2 linked regions of the Sphaerotilus microaerophilus genome follow. The protein of the gene in region 1 interacts with the protein of each later gene in a pairwise test. Links are inferred from orthologs where the notes say so. Each region holds a gene or a part of one and is shown on either strand. Other genes may lie near its edges. The genes, in order: pheT and secD.

Evidence for each region.
Region 2: the proteins of pheT (region 1) and secD interact in binary tests that used the Escherichia coli proteins (3 or more experiments, as listed by UniProt). The link is inferred for Sphaerotilus microaerophilus from one-to-one orthologs.

Annotation. Positions count from the first base shown.
Region 1 is NZ_AP025730.1:3,137,986-3,141,441, reverse strand. What follows is about bases 223-3,367. They hold pheT (phenylalanine--tRNA ligase subunit beta), read left to right. Parts: upstream 223-616; coding sequence 617-3,118; downstream 3,119-3,367. Other genes in these bases: NGK70_RS13575 (integration host factor subunit alpha), read left to right, coding at 3,172-3,367; pheS (phenylalanine--tRNA ligase subunit alpha), read left to right, coding at 223-583. Also shown: more of pheS, read left to right, coding at 1-222; more of NGK70_RS13575, read left to right, coding at 3,368-3,456.
Region 2 is NZ_AP025730.1:41,829-45,110, reverse strand. The notes cover bases 5-2,975. They hold secD (protein translocase subunit SecD), read right to left. Parts: upstream 2,450-2,975; coding sequence 560-2,449; downstream 5-559. Other genes in these bases: yajC (preprotein translocase subunit YajC), read right to left, coding at 2,518-2,841; secF (protein translocase subunit SecF), read right to left, coding at 5-534. Also shown: more of secF, read right to left, coding at 1-4; NGK70_RS00190 (sensor histidine kinase), read left to right, coding at 3,080-3,282. UniProt on the Escherichia coli protein: Part of the Sec protein translocase complex. Interacts with the SecYEG preprotein conducting channel. SecDF uses the proton motive force (PMF) to complete protein translocation after the ATP-dependent function of SecA.

The sequences.
Region 1 (3,456 bases):
GCAGGACACTTTCTACGTCGACATGAACGACGAAGCGGGCCGCCCGCTGTGCCTGCGCCCGCACACCTCACCGATGCAGGTGCGCTACTCCCGTGTGCACGCCGCCCGGCACGCGGGGATGGACCCGATGCCCGAGATCCGCGTGATCGCGCCGGGCCGGACCTATCGCGTCGACTCCGACGCCACCCACTCGCCCATGTTCCACCAGTGCGAAGGCCTGTGGATCGGCGAGAACGTGTCGTTCAAGGACCTGAAGGCGGTCTTCACCGACTTCTTCCGCACCTTCTTCGAGACCGACGACCTGCAGCTGCGTTTCCGCCCGTCGTTCTTCCCGTTCACGGAACCCTCGGCCGAGGTGGACATCGCCTTCGCTCACGGCCCGCTGAAGGGCCGCTGGCTGGAGGTGGCCGGCTCCGGTCAGGTGCACCCCAACGTGGTGCGCAACTTCGGCCTCGACCCGGAACGCTACATCGGCTTTGCCTTCGGCATGGGCCCGGACCGGCTGACGATGCTGCGCTACGGCGTCAACGACCTGCGCCTGTTCTTCGACGGCGACCTGCGCTTCCTCAGCCAGTTCCAGTAAACGCCCGCCGACCCCTGTTCCAGGAACGAAGAGATGCAATTCCCCGAATCGTGGTTGCGCGAGTTCTGCAACCCTGACCTGAGCACCCAGGCGCTGGCCGACCTGCTGACGATGTCCGGCATGGAAGTCGAGGAGCTGCGCCCGGTGGCGCCGCCGTTCAGCGGCATCGTGGTGGCCGAGATCCTCACTGCCGACCAGCACCCCAACGCCGATCGGCTGCGCGTGTGCACGGTCGATGCCGGCCCTCATTTCAAGATGGACGGCAAGGACGGTCCGCTGCAGATCGTCTGCGGCGCCCCCAATGCGCGCGCCGGCATCAAGGTGCCGCTGGCCACGGTGGGCGCCGAGCTGCCTCCTGCGGACCCGGCCAATGGAGACGGCAAGCCGTTCGTGATCGGCAAGGGCAAGCTGCGCGGCGTCGAGAGCTTCGGCATGCTCTGCTCCGCGCGCGAGCTCAAGCTGTCCGAGGACCACGGCGGCCTGCTGGAGCTGCCGGCCGACGCACCGGTCGGTCAGGACATCCGCGAGTTCCTGAAGCTCGACGACACCCTCTTCACCCTCAAGCTCACGCCCAACCTGGGCCACTGCCTGAGCGTGTACGGCGTCGCCCGCGAGGTGGCCGCCCTGACCGGCGCGCCACTCAAGTCGCCCGCCATCCCCCCGGTGCAGCCTCAGCTCGACACCAAGCTGCCGGTGCGCATCGAGGCCCCGGACCTGTGCGGGCGCTTCTCCGGCCGCGTGGTCAAGGGCATCGACCCCAAGGCGCCGACGCCGCAGTGGATGGTCGATCGGCTGGCCCGCTGCGGGCAGCGCTCGGTCAGCGCGCTGGTGGACATCTCCAACTACGTGATGTTCGAGTTCGGCCGGCCCACCCACATCTTCGACCTGGACAAGATCCACGGTGGCTTGGTGGTGCGCTGGGGCCGTGCCGGTGAAACCCTCAAGCTGCTCAATGGCAACACGATCACGCTGGACGAGCAGGTCGGCGTGATTGCCGACGCCCACGCCGGCAGCCAGACGGTCGAGTCGCTGGCCGGCATCATGGGTGGCGACGCCACCGCCGTGGGCGACGACACGCGCAACGTCTACGTCGAGGCCGCCTTCTGGTGGCCCGAGGCCGTGGCCGGGCGCTCGCGCCGCTTCAACTTCTCGACCGACGCCGGCCACCGCTTCGAGCGCGGCGTCGATGCTGCCCTCACGGTCGAGCACATCGAGCACATCACCGCGCTGATCCTGCAGATCTGCGGCAATGCCACCACCGTGGTCGGCCCCGTCGATGACCAGGTCACCCGCCTGCCCCAGCGCGCCCCGGTGCGCCTGCGCGTCGAGCGCGCCAGCAAGGTGATCGGCATGCCGGTCAGCCAGGCGCAGTGCGTCGAGGTGCTGCAACGCCTGGGTCTCCAGGTCGAAGAGGCTCCCGGCGTGCTGACCGTCACCCCGCCAAGCTGGCGCTTCGACCTGCAGATCGAGGAAGACCTGATCGAGGACGTGATCCGCATCATCGGATTCGATCAGCTGCCGCTCGTGCCGCCACAGGCCCCGGTGACCTCGCGCGTGCGCCCCGAGTCGCAGCGCAGCAGCCACGCCGTGCGCCGGCAGGTGGCCGCGCTGGGCTACCAGGAAACGATCAACTTCAGCTTCGTCGAGGAGCGCTGGGAGCGCGAGCTGGCCGGCAACGAGCAACCCATCCGCCTGCTCAACCCCATCGCCGCCCCGCTGGCGGTGATGCGATCCAGCCTGATCGGCAGCCTGATCCAGGTGCTGCGCCACAACCAGGCCCGCCGCGCCAACCGCGTGCGGGTATTCGAACTGGGCCGGGTCTTCATGCGCGACGCGTCGGTGCCGACCTCCGAGCACAGCGTGGTCGGCGTGCACCAGCCGCTGCGCCTGGGCGGCCTGGCATGGGGACCGGCCGATGGCCAGCAGTGGGGTGTGAGCGAGCGTCCAGTGGACTTCTTCGACGTCAAGGGCGACATCGAGACCCTGCTGGCGCCGCGCGCCGCCCGCTTCGTGGCCGACAGCCACCCGGCGATGCACCCGGGCCGCTGCGCACGTGTCGAACTGGACGGCCAGGTCATTGGCCACGTCGGCGAACTGCACCCGCGCTGGTGCCAGGCCTACGAGCTGCCGGTGGGCCATGGCGCACCGGTGGTCTTCGAGCTGGACGTGCCCGCCTTGCTCGCACGTGACGTGCCAGCCTATGTCCCGGTCCCCAAGCAGCAGGTCGTGACCCGCGACATCGCGCTGATCGTGCGCGAAGACGTGCGTCACGATGCCTTGATGTCCGCCATCCTGGCGGCGCCAACGGGCGGTGTGCTGCGCGGTGCGCGGCTTTTCGATGTCTATCGCCCCAACGCCACGAATGCGGCCGCTGCCGCAAGTAACAGCCTGGGTGCCGATGAGCGCAGCTTGGCGATCCGTCTCGAGCTGCTCGACGAGCGGGCTGCGCTGACCGACGAGCGCAGCGACGAGGTGGTTCGCGCCGTCCTCGATGCCGCCCAACAGGCTGTCGGGGCGCGTCTGCGCGGCGGCTGAGCCGCCGCGAGCGCGAGAGAAGAGTCACCACCATGGACGATCGGTCGACCCGCATGGAATCCGTGATCCTGCCGAGCCTCGAGACCCCGACGCTGACCAAGGCCGAGCTGGCCGAGCTGCTCTTCGAGCGGCTCGGCCTGAACAAGCGTGAGTCCAAGGACATGGTCGAGGCCTTCTTCCAGTATGTGCATGAAGCCCTCGTGCGCGGAGAGGATGTCAAGCTCTCCGGCTTCGGCAACTTCCAGGTACGGCGCAAGGCACCACGCCCCGGGCGCAACCCTCGTACGGGCGAGGCGATCCCCATCGACGCACGCAACGTGGTCACGTTTCACGCGAGC
Region 2 (3,282 bases), 3.1 Mb from region 1 along the record:
GTAGACCACGATGCCGACGACGACGAAGGCCAGTGCCTTCAGGCCGTCCTCGGCCAATTCCTTGCCCACCTGCGGGCCGACGAACTCGCTGCGCGAGAGCTTCACCGGCTCGGCGCCCGCGGCCTCGCAGACCTGGCGGGTGGTGACCTCGCCCTTGTCGCTGGTGGTCTGGCGCTGCGACACCGTGCCCTTCTCGGTGCTGCACAGCTGCGCGAAGACGCGGCTCACCACCTCGGTCTGCTTGACGTCGGCGCGCAGCGGCAGGCGGATCAGCACGTCGCGCGAGGTGCCGAACTTCTGCACCTGCACCTCGCCGAGCTTGAGCGCCTGCACCGTCTCGCGCACCCGGCCCATGTCAGCGGCCTGGGCGTACTCGACCTCCATCACCGTGCCACCGGTGAACTCCACCGACAGGTGCAGGCCACGGGTGAACAGGAAGAACACCGCGGCGAGGAAGGTGAGGAACGAGATGACGTTGAACACCAGCGCATGCCGCATGAACGGGATGTCGCGCCGGATCCGGAAAAATTCCATGGCTGTGCTTTCTGGGCGCTGGGGATCAGGACTTCGGGGTGGCCACGGCCGAGCCCGGTTCCGGGGCGGGTCGCCAGACCTGGCCGATCGAGACCTTCTGCAGGCGTTTCTGGCGGCCGTACCAGAGGTTGACCAGGCCGCGCGAGAAGAACACCGCCGAGAACATCGAGGTCAGGATGCCCAGGCAGTGCACCACCGCGAAGCCGCGCACCGGGCCGGAGCCGAAGGCCAGCAGCGCCACACCGGCGATCAGCGTGGTGACGTTGGAGTCCAGGATGGTGGCCCAGGCGCGCTCGTAGCCCAGGTGGATGGCCATCTGCGGCGAGGTGCCGTTGCGCAGCTCCTCGCGCACGCGCTCGTTGATCAGCACGTTCGAGTCGATCGCCATGCCCAGCACCAGCGCGATGGCCGCCATGCCCGGCAGGCTCAGCGTGGCCTGCAGCATCGACAGCACCGCCACCAGCAGCAGCAGGTTGACCGCCAACGCCAGGGTCGAGAACACGCCGAACAGCAGGTAGTAGGCGCACATGAAGGCACCCACCGCCAGGAAGCCGTACAGCACGCTGTCAAAGCCCTTGGCGATGTTCTCGGCGCCCAGGCTCGGGCCGACCAGCTTCTCCTCGATGATCTCCATTGGCGCGGCCAGCGAGCCCGCGCGCAGCAGCAGCGCGGTGTCGGCGGCCTCCACCGGCGTCATCGCGCCGGAGATCTGCACCCGTCCGCCACCGATCTCGGTGCGGATCACCGGGGCCGTGACGACCTCGCCCTTGCCCTTCTCGAACAGCAGGATGGCCATGCGCTTGCCGACGTTCTCGCGCGTCACGTCGCGGAAGATGCGCGCGCCGCGGGCGTCCAGCGTCAGGTGCACGGCCGGCTGGTGGTTGTCGTCGAAGCCCGGCTGGGCGTCGGTGAGGTTCTCGCCGGTCAGCAGCACCTGGCGCTTGACGATGATCTGCCGCTCGCCGCGCTCGGCGTACTTCTCGGTGCCGAAGGGCACCGGGCCGGAGCCGGACAGCGCCGCCTGTGCCTCGGTGCTGTCATCGACCAGGCGCACTTCCAATGTGGCGGTGCGGCCGATGATGTCCTTGGCCTTGGCCACGTCCTGCACGCCGGGCAGCTGCACCACGACCCGGTCCAGGCCCTGCTGCTGGATCACCGGCTCGGCCACGCCCAGCTCGTTGATCCGGTTGTGCAGGGTGTTGATGTTCTGTGTGAGCGCCTGCTCCTGCACCCTGCGCTCGGCGGCGGGCTTGAGCGCGCCCACCAGCTTCTGGTCGCTGCCTTCGGTGGTCGGGGTCCACTGCAGGTCGGGCAGCTGGTCGTTGAGCAGTTCGAGGATCTTCGGCTGGCTCTCGGCGTCGCGCAGGCGCACCTCGACGGTGTTGCCGACGCGGGCGATGCCGGCGTGGCGCAGGTTCTTGTCGCGCAGCAGGGTGCGGATGTCGCCGGTGAGCGACTCGGCCTTCTTGGTCAGCGCCGACTTCATTTCGACCTGCATCAGGAAGTGCACGCCCCCGCGCAGGTCCAGGCCGAGGTACATCGGCAGCGCGCGCATCGAAGTCAGCCACTGCGGTGAGCGCGACACCAGGTTCAGCGCGACGATGTAGCTCGGGTTGCCCGCATCGGGATTGAGCGCCTTGGCCAGCGCGTCGCGGGCCTTGAGCTGGGCGTCGGTGTCGGTGAAGCGGGCGCGCACCGAGGTGCCTTCCTGCTGCACGAAGTCCGGTTTCAGGCCGGCCGTCGCCAGGGTCTGGCGCACCTGCTCGGTCACCGCGGCATCGACCTTCACGGTGGCCTTGCCGCTGGAGACCTGCACGGCCGGTGCCTCGCCGAAGAAGTTCGGCAGCGTGTAGAGCAGGCCCACCGCCACCGCGATGGCCAGGATCAGGTACTTCCACCAGGGAAAGCGGTTCATCGTCTCGTCCTCGGGGAAGCAGCCCCGCGATATCAGACCGGCCGCAGGGTGCGGCCGGTGCACTCAAGTCACTTCAGCGTGCCCTTGGGCAGCACCTGCACCACCGAGCTGCGCTGGCACTGCACTTCCACGCCGGCGGCGATTTCCAGGCCGATCTGGTTCTCGGCCACCTTGGTGACCTTGCCCATCAGGCCGCCACCGGTGACCACCTCGTCGCCCTTGCCGATCGCCTCGATCATGGCCTTGTGCTCCTTCTGGCGCTTCATCTGCGGGCGGATCATGATGAAGTACAGCACCACGAACATCAGCACCAGCGGCAGCAGGCTGGTCAGGGACGAACCGCCTGCGGCGGCAGCGGGGGCCGCTTGTGCGTACGCGTTGGAAATGAACACCTGGAGACTCCTGGATAGGTGGGCAAAAGCCGCTGATTGTAGGCTGGCCGGTCCGATCGCACGGGGGGACGCCCCGCTGCGGCGCCCCCTGGCCAGGCTGTGACCGGCCGGCCAGCCGCCGGCCTGCCCCGCCGGTGGGGCACCGTCTGTCCTTTGCCGTTGCCACTGGTGACCGCGAAGCGGCGTTTGGTCGCCGCCCACTGGGCAGCCGGGCGGGGCGGGCCGTACAGTGCCGGCCATGTCCAGCCCGATCCCTCCGTCCCCCCCTATCCCGGCGACTCCGGCGACCCCGGGGGCCCCGACCTCCCCGCCGCCTGCCGGGCGCTGGCAGCGCTTTTCGGCAGGATTCCTGCGCGCCTTCCATGCCTATGCCGGCTGGCTGGTGTCGATCAGCTGGAAGCGCTTCGCCGTGCTGGCGGTGCTTCTGCTGGTCGTGACGGC